2 regions of the Actinoplanes sp. NPDC049599 genome follow, and region 2 is predicted to be linked to the other one. Evidence: riboswitches for the same ligand, from Rfam matches in the RefSeq annotation. Region 2 holds a riboswitch; the other holds the start of a gene.

Region 1 (8,022 bases), on a different contig from region 2:
GTCACCGAGACCGACGCCGAGACCGGGGCGCTGCGGCGGATCGGCGGGGCGTTGCAGCGGCTCACCGGGCGTGCGGACAAGGCGGTGCTGGAACGCGAGCAGACCGAGAAGGCGTCCGTGCTCAGCGACCCGGGACGGCACCACCGGCGGCCCGCCGAGCTGGCCGTGCGGCTGGCGCCGTACCCGGCGGTCACGCCGGGGCATCCGCTGGCGATCAACGTGCGGATGGACGCCCTGCACTTCTTCGACGAGCGCGGTGATCGCATCGACGTCGGTTGGCGCTGACGCCCGGCTCCACCGGCCTCTCGACGGCCCTTGACCTCATGGCATATCGTCCCGCCTACGTCGGTGCGATGGCGTATCGACGTCGTTGAGGTGAGGAGGGGACGGCTGTGGCTCAAGCATCCGGACTTCTGGTGATCGAACGGATTCTGCGCGACCGGCAGGGCATCTGGCAGCAGGTGGTCGAGGACCGATCCCTCACCCGCCTGACCGGGCAGATGCTGCTCAGCTCCATGGTGGCCCTGGCCTGCTACGGCGCCGTGCTCGGCTCGTTCCACAGCGTGTGGATGGCGATGACCTCGGCGGTGAAGCTGCCGCTGCTGTTCCTCGTCACGCTCGCCATCTGCCTGCCCACGCTCTACCTGTTCAACCTGGTCTTCGGCGCGCGGCTGTCGGTGCGGCAGTCGCTGTCGCTGGTCATGGTCGCGCTGACCGTCACCGCGATGCTGGCGCTCGCGTTCGCGCCGATCGCGCTGTTCTTCCTCATCACCGCCCCGGACTACGGCTTCTTCAAGCTGCTGAACGTGGCCATCCTGGCGCTCTCGGCCCTGGTCGGGCTGCGCTTCCTGACCGGCGGCATGCGGGTGCTCAACGAGAACGGCCTGCTGGCGCCGGAACCGCCCGTGGTGGAGAAGGCGCCCGCCGCCGTGGCTCCGGGCGGCACCGACGCCGCCTCGGCCTCGAGCCCGGCCGCCGGGCCGGCCAACGGCAGCGGTGGCACCGCGACGCTGACCGCGCCGGCGCCCGTGCAGGCCGCGCCCGCGGTCCCGCCGGGCTACATGCTGACCCCCATCGTGAACCCGCACCAGCGCCCGGTCCGGCCGTCGAAGCAGACCCAGGCGACGCCGCCCAGCATGACCCTGCTGTACGTGTGGATCCTGCTCTTCGGCTTTGTCGGCACCCAGCTGGCGTGGACCCTGCGGCCGTTCTTCGGCAGCCCGGGGATGAAGTTCAGCCTGTACCGGGAGATCGACGGCAACTTCTACGCCGAGATCCTGCGGACGCTGTCGCACCTGTTCTGAGCTCTTTTCGGCTCTCTTGACTGCCACGGAGGCGGTACACGGCGTAGGCTGCTCGGCGGTGGAAGAAACCGTCGACCACGATGTGCCGCGTCCGGCTCCGGGCAGGGAGTCGCCGGACGCCGCTCGTGTGCACGCAGCCGCGGTGCCCGCCGATCAATCGACCCTCCTGGATCGTCCGTTCGGCCGCGACGAGATCACCGTGGTCCGCCACGAGGTCTCGGCACGGCTGGACGCCGGTCCGCTCGGCGAGCGACTGCACGGCTTCGTGCTCGCGATCAACGAAGTGATCACGAACGCCGTGCTGCACGCCGGTGGGCAAGGTCGCATCGTGCTCTCGGTCACCGGCGCGGCGGTGTGCTGCACGGTCACCGACTCCGGGCCGGGCATTCCGGAGCAGTACCGCCGGCCGCCGGAGGTCCCGGAGGCGTTCGAGGTCGGCGGCCGGGGCATCTGGCTGGCGCACCAGCTGTGCGACGAGGTGACGATGGCGACCGGCCCCATTGGGACAACTATCGAACTATGCGTGCGGCTGCCCGGCCGCGAGACCACGTCTGGCCTGCTCAACGAGGGTGCGGCGGCCGGCTGAACGGGGAATGAAACGCCGTGGAAATGTGATCGTGGGCATTGAGGCGTGTCGGCGATCCGGGGCGACTACATTGGGCCAGTGCTCGGACTACCTCCTCATGTGACAGCATGCCTCTTCGATCTCGACGGCGTGCTCACCCAGACCGCCCTGGTTCACAACGCGGCGTGGAAACAGACCTTCGACGCGTTCCTCCGGACGTGGTCGGAGCAGCAGGGGCAGCCCTTCGTGCCGTTCGATCCGGGCGCCGACTACCACCAGTACGTCGACGGCCGGCCACGCGCCGACGGGGTCCGCACATTTCTCGCCTCTCGCGGCATCACCCTGCCCGAAGGCACGCCCGGCGACGGTCCCGACGCGGAGACCGTCAACGGCATCGGCAATCGCAAGAACGAGCTGGTCCTGCAGAAGATCAGCGAAGGCGCCGTCCAGGTCTACCCCGGCTCGGTCGACTACCTGCACGCCGTCAAGGCCGCAGGCTTGCGCCGGGCAGTCGTCTCGGCCAGCGCCAACTGCGCCGACGTGCTGCGCGCGGCCGGCATCGCGGACCTCCTCGAGGTCCGCGTCGACGGGGTCACCGCCCGCGAGCAGAATCTGCCCGGCAAGCCCGCACCGGATACCTTTCTCCATGGAGCAAAGCTGCTCGGGGTGGCGCCGGAGCAGTGCGCTGTGTTCGAGGACGCGCTAGCCGGTGTCGCCGCCGGCAAGGCCGGCGGCTTCGGCATCGTGATCGGTGTGGACCGGGTCGGCCAGGCCGACGCGTTGCGCGAGCACGGCGCCGACATCGTCGTGCAGGACCTCGCCGAACTCCTTAAGTAATCCCCTTACAGACTTCTTCTCAGTTGCGAGAGGCACCACCGTGATCCGTGAACGGGCCTACCCCGTCGATCCCTGGCACATCAGGGAGACCCGGCTGGACCTGGACCTGCTGGCTCAGTCCGAGTCGGTCTTCGCCCTGGCCAACGGCCACATCGGCCTCCGGGGAAACCTGGACGAGGGTGAGCCGCACGGCCTGCCCGGCACCTACCTCAACTCGTTCTACGAGCTGCGGCCGCTGCCGTACGCCGAGGCGGGCTACGGGTTCCCCGAGTCGGGCCAGACGATGGTCAACGTCACCAACGCCAAGCTCATGCGCCTGCTCGTCGACGACGAGCCGTTCGACGTGCGATACGGCGAGCTGCGCTCCCACGAGCGCACCCTGGACCTGCGCGCGGGCACGCTCGAGCGGGTGGTGGAGTGGGTGTCGCCGTCCGGCCAGGCGATCCGGGTCCGCACCGTCCGGATGGTGTCTTTCACTCATCGTGCGATTGCCGCCTTCCTGTACGAGGTCGAGCCGCTCGACGCCTCGGCCCGGCTGATCCTGCAGTCCGAGCTGGTCGCCAACGAGCAGCTCCCGCCGACCAGCAAGGACCCGCGGGTCGCGGCGGTGCTGGATCACCCGCTGCAGGCCGAGGAGATGCTGGAGCAGCGCACCGGCGGCCTGCTGGTGCACCGCACCAAGGCCAGCGACCTGCGGATGGCCGCGGCGATGGAGCACCTGGTGGAGACGCCGGGCAAGCACGCGGTGACCACCGAGGGCCACCCGGACTGGCTGCGCACCACCGTCGCCTGCAAGCTCGAGCCGGGCCAGAAGCTCCGGGTCGTGAAGATCGCCGCGTACGGCTGGTCCAGCAACCGGTCGCTGCCCGCCGTGCGCGACCAGGTGGGCGCCGCCCTGGCGAGCGCCCGGCTGGACGGCTGGGAGGGTCTGGTCGAGGCGCAGCGCGAATACCTGGACGCCTTCTGGGACCACTCCGACGTCAAGGTCGAGGGGGACCCGGAGGTCCAGCAGGCCGTCCGCTTCGGCCTCTTCCACACGCTGCAGGCCGGTGCCCGCGCCGAGCAGCGCCCGATCGGCTCCAAGGGGCTCACCGGCCCGGGTTACGACGGTCACACCTTCTGGGACGCCGAGACCTTCGTCCTGCCCGCGCTGACCTACACGCAGCCGGCGGCGGCCGCGGACGTGCTGCGCTGGCGGCACTCCACACTGGATCTCGCCCGGGAGCGCGCGCAGACCCTCGGCCTGCAGGGCGCGGCCTTCCCGTGGCGCACCATCCGCGGGCAGGAGTGCTCGGCGTACTGGCCGGCCGGCACCGCCGGGTTCCACATCGGAGCCGACATCGCCGACGCCGTACGGCGCTACGTCTCGGCCACCGGCGACTTCGAGTTCGAGCGCGACTACGGGCTGGAGCTGCTCGTCGAGACCGCCCGGCTGTGGCGCTCGCTCGGGCACCACGACCGGCACGGCCGCTTCCACATCGACGGCGTCACCGGCCCGGACGAGTACACGGCCGTGGTCGACGACAACGTCTACACCAACCTGATGGCGCAGCAGAACATGCTCGCCGCGGCGGACGCGGCCAAGCGGCACCCGGAGCTGGCCCGCAAGCTGGGCGTGGACGACGAGGAGTCGGCCTCCTGGCGGGACGCGGCGGCGTCGGTGCACATCCCGTACGACCGGGAGCTGGCCGTGCACCAGCAGTCGGAGGGCTTCACCCGGCTGGCGGAGTGGGACTTCGACAACACCCCGCCGGAGGCGTACCCGCTGCTGCTGAACTACCCGTACTTCGACCTGTACCGCAAGCAGGTGGTCAAGCAGGCCGACCTGGTCATGGCGATGTACGTGCGCGGCGACGCCTTCACCCCGGAGGAGAAGGCCCGCAACTTCGCGTACTACGACGCGCGTACCGTGCGGGACTCGTCGCTGTCGGCCTGCATCCAGGCCGTCATGGCCGCCGAGGTGGGCTTCCTCGAACTGGCCCACGACTACCTGGGCGAGGCCGCCCTGATGGACCTGCACGACCTGCACCAGAACGCCCGCGACGGCGTGCACGTGGCGTCGCTGGCCGGCTCCTGGATCGCCCTGGTGGCGGGCCTGGGCGGCATGCGGGACTTCAACGGCCAGCTCTCCTTCGCGCCCCGGCTGCCGAGCCGGATCAACGGGCTCGAGTTCTCGCTGCTCTGGCGGGGCCTGCGCCTGCGGGTGGAGGTGACGGCCGAGGAGGTCACCTACTCGCTGCGCAACGGTGGCGGCTCGGCCCGCCTGGACCTGCTGCACCACGGCAAGGAGGTCACCATCACCCAGGTGAAGCCGGTGGTGCTGGCGATCCCGCCGGCCGCGCCGACCGGCCCGCCGCCCGGACAGCCGGCCGGCCGGGCCCCGGTCCGCCGGGCCACCGGGGTCTGACCCGGAAACGACGAAGCCCCCGTCCTCCGCGAGGAGGACGGGGGCTTTTCCGCGCTGCCGCGCTAAAGCATCGAGACGTGTACGTGGTCCGTGTGGTCGCTGGGACCGCTGTACGACTTCCAGCCGGTGGCGGGGAACCAGATCTGCTTGTTCCAGATGACGTAGAGGATGCCGAGCCGGTCGGCGTTACGCACCAGGAAGGCCATCAGGTTGTTGCCGTACTCCCGGGTGTCCCGGTTGTGCCAGGGTGCGAAGCCGCTCTTCTGCAGTGACCAGTCACACGCGCGTCCCTTGGGATGCTCGAACGGCCCGCCGTTGCGGTGACAACCGACGAATCGGTTGAACTTCGCCTTCTTCACTTCCTTGTACATGTGGAACGTGCGCCCGGTGATGCAGCCGCCGGTGGTCGGGTCGTCGACGTTGCACGACTCCGGGCTGAACTCCCCGTCGGAGTTGCGTGGCGCCGGTGCGGCCACCGGTGACTTGGCGAGCACGAAGCCGCCCGTCACGGTGGTGCCGCCGACCTTGGCCAGCGCGTTCTCGGCCGACTCCTTCTGCTTCTCCATCAGCGCGAGGTTCTGCTTCTGCGCCCGGACCTCCTGGTCGAGGCGGGTCTTGGTGGCAGTCACCTCGTCGATGGCCGCGTAGAGCTCGCGCAGCTTGCCGTTGTTGAGGGCGTTGATCTCCTCGAGCGAGACCGCCTTGCGCAGGAAGCCGTCCGGGGTGTCGGTGTTGAGCAGGAAGCCCATCGTGGAGATGCCGCCGGTGCGGTACTGCTGCGCGGCGACCGCGCCCACCTCGGGCAGCAGCAGGTCCCGCTTCGCCTCGGCGTTCTTGACCTGCAGGGCGAGGCCCAGCTGGGTCTTGGTGGACTTCTTGACCGCCGCCTTCGCCGTCAGATAGCGCCGACCGGTGGAGTCGAGCACATCGTTCAGCAGCGGATTGTCGTCGCCGTCGTCGGCGGTTGACGACTTCTTGGTGTCGTCGGGGTCGGCGTTCGCCGGGGATGCGGGGGAGAGCATCATCGTGACCGCGGCGAGCGGAGCCAGGGCGAGGATCAGCCACCGGCGGGGTCTTGCCGTCATTCAGAATCCTTCCACGTGACCACCGGCCGGGTTAGCTGACGGGTTCGGGACGGAAGCGATCCCTACCACTGACTCGTGGATTCACCCCGGTACTTCTGTGGTTCCCCGGCTCATCTCGCGACGATTAGATGGTGGGCTGCCGGCACCTTGGGGGCAGCGCCTTCTGGCAGTAACCGGCGGCCAGCTTACCTGACAACAGCCCCGCTGACAGTGCTGCCGCGGGGGTAAAACCGTTACCGGGTAACGACTTTCCGTTACCACTCGATGGAATAACGCAGCTCATAGGCCGTAACGACGTATCAATGTGAGTCGTTGCATTCTCTCCGGCATTCCTCACCCGCAGTGGTCGGTCGATTGCTCACTGTGTGACGACTGTCGATTCCTAGCATTGATGGGTAGTGTTCGTCACGGTCTCAGCGCAGACCGCCGCCTAATCGCCGCAAGGCGAGCCGGGGACCCACCCGAAGTAATGGGGTGAATCCGATCCGTGCGCCGCGCGGATCGGTAGGGATCACTTCCGTCCCGAACCCGTCAGCTAACTCGGTCGGCGGCCGACGGAAGGAATGTTCGTGAGGCTCAATCCTGCCCGCCGGCGATTAGCGACCGTGCTCGCGGCGCTCGTCGCCACCACGGGGCTGGCCCTCGCCGCCCCGACCTCCGCCTCCGCCGCTCCCCGTCCGCTCGCCGCGCCGGGCGACTCGGGCGACGACGGCGAGGGCGGCTCGAAATCCCTCATCCAGCAGCTCGAGGCGGCGTCCAAGGGCTTCGTCGAGGCCAAGGAGGCGCTGGAGCGCTCCAAGAAGCGCCAGCAGCAGCTCACCGCCAAGCTCAAGGAGATCGACACCGAGCTCGGTCCCAAGCAGGCGGCCCTGGACGAGATCGTCCAGCAGTCCTACCGCACCGGCCGGCTCGGGCCGATGACGGCGCTGATCACCGCCGACTCCACCGGCAGCATGCTGGACCGGGCGCGGACCCTGGAGACGATCGCCGTCAAGCAGGACCGCGCGGTGCGCGATCTCAAGGACGCCAAGGTCCAGCAGGAGCAGGCGAAGGTCGCGATCGACGCCGCCGTCCGGGACCAGCAGCGTCAGCTCACCGTCATGGCCAAGCGCAAGAATCAGGCGGAGGGTGCCCTCAAGGCCGCCAACGCCGCGAGCGGGTCGAGCGGCGAGTCGAGCGACTCCTCGTCGTCCGGCGGCGAATCAAGCGGCGGTGGCAGCAGCTCCCAGGCCGCGGCCGCGCCCCGCAACTCGGACGGCTCGCTGCCGAGCGAGTCGTGCAGCCTCAACGACCCGACCACGTCGGGCTGCATCTCGCCGCGCACGCTGCACGCGATGAAGGAAGCGAAGAAGGACGGTTTCACCCGTTTCGTCTCGTGCTTCCGTCAGCAGAACAGCGGTGAGCACCCGAAGGGCAAGGCTTGCGACTTCGCGGCCGACAAGAACGGCTTCGGCGGCGACGCGACCGGTGCCAGCCGGACCTACGGCAACCGGCTGTCGACCTACTTCATCAACAACGCGAGCCGGCTCGGCGTGCTCTATGTCATCTGGTTCCGCCGGATCTGGCTGCCCAGCAGTGGCTGGAAGTCGTACTCCGGGGCCGGCGGCGATCCGTCGAGCGATCACACCAACCACGTGCACCTGTCGATGCGCTGACACCGGGAGTGCGGGGCCTACCGCTTGACGTAGGCCTCGTACTCCTTCAGCACGTCCTCGGTGGTGCCGTCGGCGCGGATCACGCCGGACTCCAGCCAGATGGCCCGCTCGCAGGTGTCCCGGATCGACTGCTCGCTGTGGCTCACCAGGAAGACCGTGCCGGCCTCCT
Region 2 (8,022 bases):
GGATGCGGCGCGGGGTGGCCGATTCTCCGTCCGAAGGCCGCCGACCCCGGTGTGCCGGACATGAGCGGGGACCCCACATGCATCCGATGCTCGCCGGCGGCGTGCGGTTCGCCCGGATCGGGACGGAAGCCGTCCTGGTGCTGGCGGCCATCGCCGTGCTGCGCCGGGCCGACGCCGTGGCGGACGTGCCGTTCTGGACGTTCGCCGTCGTGCTGTGCCTCGGCGTGCTCCATCGGAGCGTCACCACGGCCCGCCGGCTCGGTGATCTCGCCGCCCGGGGTGACCGGGCCGAGGCCGCGGCCGCGCTGGCCGGGGAGCGCCTGGAGGTGCTGCTCCGCGACGGCGCCGAGGTCATCACGACGGCCGCCGCCACCGGCGACGTGACCTGGGTCAGCCCGTCCGCCCTGCCGGTCATGGGCTACCGGCCGGCGGAACTGCACGGCCCGGCGCTGGGCGGGCTGGTCCACCCCGACGACCGGCAGGCGGCGACGGACCTGATCAGCCGGGTGGCCGCCGCGACCGCGACGGTGCCGCACTCCGCCGAGCTGCGGGTGCGCCACGCCGACGGGACCTGGCACTGGCACGAGGTCGTCGCCCGTAACCTGCTGGCCGATCCGGCGGTGCGGGCCGTGGTCAGCCACCGGCGCGACATCACCGAGCGGCGGGCGGCGGAGCACCGGATCGCGTACTCGGCCTCGCACGACGCGCTGACCGGGCTGGCCAACGGCCCGACGCTGGCCCGCGACCTGGCACGCGCCCTGACGGCGGGCACCCGGTACCAGCACCCGGTGGTGATGCTCATCTGCGACCTGGACGGCTTCCGGGCGGTGATCGACACGTACGGCCGGGACGTCGGCGACCGCCTGCTGCAGATCGTCGGCGGCGTGCTCAGGCGGGTCACCCGCGACACCGACACCGCCGGCCGCCTCGGCGGTGACGAGTTCGGCGTGGTGCTGACCCGGGTCAACACCGTCGACGAGGCGCTGAGCGTGGCCCGGCGGATCATCGACGGGGTCACCGCCAACGCCACGGTGGCGGGCATGAGCCTGGACGTCGGCTGCCGCGTCGGCGTGGCGCTGGCCCCGCCCGGCGGCTCGGACGCGGACACGCTGATGCGCCACGCCGACGCGGCGCTGGACCGGGCGAAGCGGCGGGGCCGCAACATCGCCCAGATCTACGTCGAGGAAGAGGTCACCGCCCCCTGGTCCTGACCGAGCGGGAGCCGGAAGAACGCCCGGATGTCGGCGGCGAGCTCGGCCGGCGCCTCCAGGGCCGCGAAGTGCCCGCCGCGGGGCAGCTCGCTCCACTGCCGGATGTCGAAGCGGCGCTCCGCCAGCGGGCGGACCGACAGCACGATGTCGTGCGGCAGCACGGCGACCCCCAGCGGCACCGGGCAGGTCGCGCCGTAGCTGCTCTCTTTGGCCAGCCGCGCCGAGGAGCCCGCCGTCCGGGTGAACCAGTAGATCGACACGTCGGTGAGCAGCACGTCGTCGCTGATCGCCGAGGCCGGGTCGGTCCACTCGGTGAACTTCTCGGCGATCCAGGCCAGCTGACCCACGGGCGAGTCGGTCAGCGCGTACGCGAGGGTCTGCGGCCGGGTCGCCTGGAGCACCTGATAGCCGGGCCGGTTGGCGGCGAACGCCGCGGTCCGCTCGGCCCGCCGCAGGTCCTCGCCGGTCAGCCCGGCCGCCGGGCCCGGTGTGGGCAGGTAGGTGACGTGCACGCCGACCACCCGGTCCGGAGCGACCGCGCCGAGGCTGCGGGCGATGCCGGACCCCCAGTCGCCGCCGTGCGCGCCGAAGCGCGGGTAGCCCAGCCGGGTCATCAGGTCGGCCAGGGCCCGGGCGATCCGGTCCTGGTCCCAGCCGCGCTCGCGGGTCGGCCCGGAGAAGCCGAAGCCGGGCAGCGACGGGACCACCAGGTCGAAGTCGGCGGCGAGCAGGCCGAGCAGGCTGCGGAACTCCAGCACCGAGCCGGGCCAGCCGTGCAGGAGCAGCAGCGCCAGCGCGCCCGGCCGGCCCGAGCGCAGGTGCAGGAAGTGCACCCGCTGGCCGTCGATCACGGTCTGGAACTGAGGGTACGCGTTGAGCGCGGCCTCCTGCGCCCGCCAGTCGTAGCCGTCGCGCCAGCGCTCGGCCAGCGCGCGGACCCGGGCCAGCGGGATGCCGTAGTCCCAGCCGGCGCCGGGCAGCTCGTCGGGCCAGCGGGTGCGGCCGAGGCGATCGGCCAGGTCGTCGAGGTCGGCCTGCGGGACGTCGATCCGGTACGGGGAGATATCGTTCATCGCACTAACGTTAGTGCGACTAACGTTAGGTCGGCAAATGGTATTCTCAGCGGATGGAGCACCTGCCCAGCTGGCTGCTGACCCAGACCGCCGCGCACGCCGGCCGGCTGGTCACCGAGCGCTTCGCCGAGATCGGCGCGCGCGGCTACCACTACCGGCTGCTGGAGCAGCTGCTCGCCGGGCCGGCCAGCCAGGCCGACCTGGGCCGGCGCACCGGGATCCACTTCGGCGACGTGGTCGCGGCCCTGAACGAGCTGGCCGAGGGCGGCTACCTGGAACGCCGGCCGGACCCCGCCGACAAGCGCCGCAACGTCGTGACGATCACCGCGGCCGGCCGGCGCCGGGCCACCGAGCTGGCCGCCACGGCCGCGGCCGTCCAGCAGGAGCTGCTGGCGCCGCTGACCCCGGCCGAGCGCGCCGAGCTGGTCCGGCTGCTGACGCTGCTCAGGGCAGGCGCGGCAGCAGAGTGAGCGCCACCTCCAGCGCCTGGCCGGGCGGGCTGCCACCACCCTCGGCGTCCCACACCTCGGAGAGCACGGCCTGCACAAACCCCCAGGCCACCACCCGGTCGACGGGCATGCCGAGACCGTCGGCGAACTGCTCGACCCGGGCCGGCAGCAGTTCGAGCACCGGCTCGTCGCCGCCGAACGGGTTGTAGAGCACCGCGCCCACCTCGTAGCCGGGGTCGCCGAGCACGCCGTGCGGGTCGATCGCCAGCCACGGCTCCCGGCCCGCCGCCAGCACGTTCTCGTGGTGCAGGTCGCCGTGCAGCACGACCCGCCGGCCGGCCGAGGCGCACAGCTCGGCCCCCAGCTCGCGGGCCCGCTCGACCAGGCGCCGCGGGAACGGCCGGTCGCCGGGGAAACGGGCCAGGTGCGCGTCGAGGTCCCCGATCCGGTCGGTGAGCTCCTCCAGCACGAGCCCGTCCGGCGCCGGGCGGTGCAGGCGGCGCATCAGCGCGACCAGGACGGCGGTGGCCTGCTCGTCCCGCTCCCCGACCAGCGTCCGCAGGGTCCCGCCGGGCTCGGCCCGCTCCAGCAGCAGGGCCCCGCGCTCGTCGTCGCGGTCCAGCACCTCGACCGCGCCCCGGCCCGCGAAGAACCCGAGCGTGTCGGCCTCCCGCGCGAGGTGACCGGCGGTGGGCAGGCCGAGCTTGAGCACGGCCGGCGAGCCGCCGGCCCGCCGGGCGGGCGCGACATAGTTGAAGCTCAACGGGTACGGCGCGCCGACGGTCAGCCCCCAGTCCCGGGCGACGGCGTTGATCAGGCCCGGCAGGCGCGCCAGCCAGCGCTGCCCGTCGGCGCCCCAGTTGCCGGTGACCGTACGGGTGAAGTCGGCGGGGAACATCAGCCCAGTCTCGCAGCGCCGGCACCGGTCACTACCGCCACGCCGAGCCAGTGGGCCAGGTCGTTGATCTCGTGGCGGACCGCCTCGGTCATCGCCGGGGTGCCCGGGGTGTCCTCGTGCAGGGCGTGCACGACCAGGGTGCCGGCCCGGCGGTCCACCGTGGCGTCCAGCTTCCCGATCAGCCGGTCGCCGTGCAGGATCGGCAGCGCGAAGTAGCCCCAGCGGCGGGCGGCCTTCGGCTTGTACATCTCCAGGACGTACTCGAAGGCGAACAGGTCCAGCAGCCGTACCCGGTCGTGCACCAGCCGGTCGAACGGCGACAGCAACGCGGTCCGGCCGGTGAACGGCCGGCCGATCGCGGCCGGGTCGACCCGCCAGGTGCCCGGCACGCCGTCGACGACCGCCGGCTCCCCCACCGGGCCGGCCAGGTTCTCGCGCACGATGCCCAGCGACCGCAACGTCCGCTCGCGCCGCCGGCGGTCCGCCTCCGCCGGCGGGACCACCGGGACGGCGGCCGGGTAGACCCGCTCGGCCAGGTCCCAGAGCCGCTGCCGGCCGCGCCGCCCGGCGATCGCCGCCTCGCCGGCCCGCACCAGGTGCTCCAGCATCTTGGTGACGTTGCGGTTGTCGGTCCAGCCGGTCGACGGCCAGGCGACCACGCTGGTGTCCGCGATCTCGCGCGACAGCAGCGGCCCGGCGGCGGCCAGCCGGGCCAGCACGTCCTTGCGGAACGGCTCGTTGACCCGCAGCCACTCCCGGGTCCGCTCGGGGACCGGGCGGGGCTGCGCCGACGCCACGTGCAGACCGAGGTCGGCGACCGGCCGGATCATGGCGTCGATCTCGACCAGCGTCCGGTCCTGCTCCAGGGCCCGGGTCAGGTCGGCCGGGCGGTACGCCGGGCCGAGCCGGCTCCAGGCGACCAGATCGGCGGTGGGCGCCACCGCGGCCGTCGGGTCGATCTGCAGGAAGGTGAGCCGGTCGACGACCGTCGCCAGGTCGGCCGGGCGCGGGAGGTCCAGCAGCTGCGCGCGGACGGCGATGCGGCGCGCCTCGGCACGATCGAGTCGGTGGACCATGCGGGCGAGGCTAGCGAACCGGGAACGGAAAAGCCGCCACGGTCGTGGCGGCTCTCCCGTCGTGCCGGCGTCCGGTCAGCCCGGGCGGCGGATGCCGGTGATGGCCCCGCTGCGGTCGATCGACGCCATGCGTACGTGGTCACCCGTGTGCGGCGCGTGCACCATGGTGTTGCCACCGACATAGAGGCCCACGTGGTGCACCGGACTTCCGTAGAACACCAGGTCACCCGGTTTCAGCTGGCTGCGGCTGACCGACCGGCCGGTGTTGATCTGGTCGCCGGTGTAGTGCTCCAGGTGCACACCGACCGCCGCCCACGCCACCTTGGTCAGTCCGGAGCAGTCGTAGCCGCCCGGCCCCTCGGCGCCGAAGACGTAGGGCTTGCCGATCAGGTCGCACGCCTTCTGCGCCGCCCGGCCGCCCTTGTCGTCGGTGTAGTCGACCGGGCACGGGCCCGTCTTGAACGCGCCGTCGGCGACGCCGCCGGCCCCGTACGCCCGGACCCGCAGCTTCTGCAGCTCGTCGACCTTCTTCTGGATGTCCTTCTTCTGCTTTGCGAGCGCCTTGTCCCGGGTCGCGATGGCATCGGTCAGGGTGGCCAGATCACGTTTGTCGCCGGCGAGCTGGTCGCGCAGCTTGGCGGCGCCGGAGACCGACTCCCGCTGGTGCCGGCTGATCTGATCGAGGAACGTGAGCTTCTCGGTCAGCCCGGTCGGCGAGCCGCTGACGACCATGGCCTTCATGGCGCTGGGCGAACCCTGCATGTAGGCCTGTCCCGCCATGTTGCCCACTTGCGACATGGCGAGGTCGACCTCCAGCTCCAGCGGTGCGAGCCGTTTGTCGATCTTCTTGAGCTGGGCCTGGTTCTTGAGCAGCTGGTTGTGCACGTTGTTGTACTGCTCGATGACCGGTTCCAGCTTGTTCCACTGCTCGTCGATCTGCTTTTCGATGTTCGACGGCGACGGTGTCGCGTGGGCCGCCCCGGGCGCGAGAAGAATCCCGACCGCGGCGACGGCGCAGGCGATGGCGCGCAGCAGCGCAGCTCGTCGCGCCTCGATCCGTTTCACGTAGGTGCAGTGTCCTTTCTTCCCTCGGCCGCCGACCGGGTCAGCTGACGGGTGCGGACGGGAAGCGCGCCCGGCCACGATGGAGCTGTGGCTTGACCCCGGATACCTGGGTCCCCGGTTCGTTCGCACGATGAGGCGGTGGTCCGTCAGTTCGCCCGGATCGGGACGAGGGGGGACTGCCGGACCGGGCATCACCGTACTCCCGATCAACGGCGATTTGAACCCGGCGGTATCCGGACACATTGCGCGCAACGACAGGTGACGGTCGGTGATTAAGCGGGATTTAAAGCGGCCACGCCGACAGGGCCCGGTCGAGCCACGGCACCACCAGGATCACGGTGGGTAACACCAGCAGGCCCACGGCCCCGCCGATCGCGAGCAGGCTCACCGTGCGGGTGACCGCGCGCGGCTCGGCGGCCGCCAGCCGGTCGAGCCGGTGGCGGCGCTCGGCCGCCGCGCCGCCGAACTCGGCCGGCGAGTCCGGGCTGACCGCGTCGCCGAGCAGCGCGAGCGCCGTCCGCAGCGGGGCCGCGCCGCAGCGCCGCCGGGCCGCGTCGTCGGCGACCATCTCGAGCAGCAGGTGGACGGCGTCCAGCGGCGCCCGGCTGCGCAGCGGCCAGGGCACCGCCCGGTAGAAGGCGGTGAACGACTCCATCACCAGGTCGTGCCGGTGCCGCAGGTGCGCCTGCTCGTGCGCGATGACCGCCGCCACCTGCGCGGTGTCGAGCACCCGCAGCGCGCCGTCGCTGAGCACCACCCGCGGCGAACGCCCCGGCAGGCAGTACGCGAACGGCAGCGGCCCGTCGAGCACCCGCAGCCCGGCCGGCACCTCGGCGGGCAGCTCACCGTGCTGCTCGACGCTGTCCAGCAGGTCGACCAGCAACCGGTGCCGGGCCCGGCGCGCCCGCGAGCGGAGGGTGACCCGGGCCAGCGAGACCAGCAGCCGGACGATGATCACCGCGGCCACGGCCAGCGCGAGGAGCAGCGCGGCCGCGCCCACCGGCCGGTCCGAGCCCAGCTCGCTGACCAGCTCCTGGGGCGCGGCCAGCACCACGCCCAGCGCGCAGAGCACCCCGGTGAGGGTGACGCTCTGCCAGAGGGCGACGGCGGCGGCGGGGGCCCGGCCGGGCCAGCGGGCGGTGGCCAGGATGCCCGGCACGACCAGCGACAGGGTCAGCCCGAGCGCGCCCAGCAGCAGCGCGGTCACGGCTCGCTCGAGCCCTTCCGTGCCGCCTCGATGGCGGCGGACAGGGCCGACGGGTCGAGGCGGCCGACGAAATGCGCCAGGGCCGCGTCCCGGACGCCGTCGGGGGCGGCGCTGAGGGCGTCGAGCATCAGCGCGGCCGTCATCTCCTCGCGGGTCTGCGCGGGGGCGTAGCGGTAGGCCCGGTCGGCCCGCTGCTGGGTCACGACACCCTTCTTGGCCAGCCGGTCCAGCACCGTCATCACCGTCGTGTAGGCCAGCTCCCGGTCACGGCTCAGCCCTTCGTGCACCTGACGCACGGTCAGCGGCTCACCGGCGTTCCACAACTGCGTCATGACCTCGCGTTCAAGGTCCCCCAGTGCCATGTGACCCACTCTACTGCACAGCGTCGTACTACGGGACGTAGTCTCTACTACGAGACGTCGTAGAGGGGGCCATCCGTGGACGTGCTCGACCTGACCCGGCTGCAGTTCGCGGTCGTGACGATCTACCACTACTTCTTCGTGCCGCTGTCGATCAGCCTGGCCGGCACCGCCGCCGGGTTGCAGCTCGCCTGGTTGCGCACCGGCGAGGAGAGCTACCTGCGGCTCACCAAGCTGGTCGGCAAGCTGCTGATCGTCACCTTCGCGGTCGGCGTGGTGACCGGGCTGGTGCAGGAGTTCCAGTTCGGCATGGGCTGGAGCAACTTCGCCCGGTTCTACGGCGACGTGTTCGGGCCCACGCTGGCGATCGAGGGCATGCTGGCGTTCTTCCTGGAGGCCACGTTCCTGGCGCTCTGGTACTTCGGCTGGGACCGGCTGCCGCGCAAGCTGCACGCCGCCACGATCGTGATCGTCGCCATCGGCACCGTGCTGTCCGCGTTCATCATCCTGGCCGCGAACTCGTTCATGCAGAACCCGGTCGCGTACTCGCTGGACCCGGTGACCGGGCGGGCGCACCTCGACGACTTCGGCGCGCTGCTGCTCAACAAGGTCAACCTGGCCGCGTTCCCGCACACCCTGGCCGGCGCGGTCATGGCCGGCGGGTCGCTGCTGCTGGCGGTCGGG

The links. Region 2 has a riboswitch for cyclic di-AMP ahead of ACIBQZ_RS03795 (NlpC/P60 family protein). Riboswitches for the same ligand answer to the same signal wherever they lie in the genome.
Region 1: it holds a riboswitch for cyclic di-AMP, as region 2 does, so the genes downstream of both, ACIBQZ_RS00720 (coiled-coil domain-containing protein) here and ACIBQZ_RS03795 (NlpC/P60 family protein) in region 2, are expected to answer to the same signal.

Annotation. Positions count from the first base shown of each region.
Region 1 covers NZ_JBITLX010000001.1:148,610-156,631, forward strand. Annotated here, with positions in the region: gene ACIBQZ_RS00695 (ABC transporter ATP-binding protein) at 1-285, shown strand, start outside; gene ACIBQZ_RS00700 (hypothetical protein) at 417-1,304, shown strand; gene ACIBQZ_RS00705 (ATP-binding protein) at 1,447-1,890, shown strand; gene ACIBQZ_RS00710 (beta-phosphoglucomutase family hydrolase) at 1,969-2,706, shown strand; gene ACIBQZ_RS00715 (glycoside hydrolase family 65 protein) at 2,747-5,113, shown strand; gene ACIBQZ_RS00720 (coiled-coil domain-containing protein) at 5,176-6,198, opposite strand; cyclic di-AMP (ydaO/yuaA leader) riboswitch at 6,202-6,339, opposite strand; cyclic di-AMP (ydaO/yuaA leader) riboswitch at 6,616-6,764, shown strand; gene ACIBQZ_RS00725 (coiled-coil domain-containing protein) at 6,762-7,853, shown strand; gene ACIBQZ_RS00730 (ABC transporter ATP-binding protein) at 7,871-8,022, opposite strand, start outside.
Region 2 covers NZ_JBITLX010000002.1:111,983-120,004, forward strand. Annotated here, with positions in the region: gene ACIBQZ_RS03770 (diguanylate cyclase domain-containing protein) at 78-1,211, shown strand; gene ACIBQZ_RS03775 (epoxide hydrolase family protein) at 1,175-2,284, opposite strand; gene ACIBQZ_RS03780 (MarR family winged helix-turn-helix transcriptional regulator) at 2,338-2,754, shown strand; gene ACIBQZ_RS03785 (aminoglycoside phosphotransferase family protein) at 2,729-3,631, opposite strand; gene ACIBQZ_RS03790 (DNA glycosylase AlkZ-like family protein) at 3,631-4,707, opposite strand; gene ACIBQZ_RS03795 (NlpC/P60 family protein) at 4,783-5,772, opposite strand; cyclic di-AMP (ydaO/yuaA leader) riboswitch at 5,787-5,920, opposite strand; gene ACIBQZ_RS03800 (M56 family metallopeptidase) at 6,056-6,979, opposite strand; gene ACIBQZ_RS03805 (BlaI/MecI/CopY family transcriptional regulator) at 6,976-7,341, opposite strand; gene ACIBQZ_RS03810 (cytochrome ubiquinol oxidase subunit I) at 7,417-8,022, shown strand, end outside.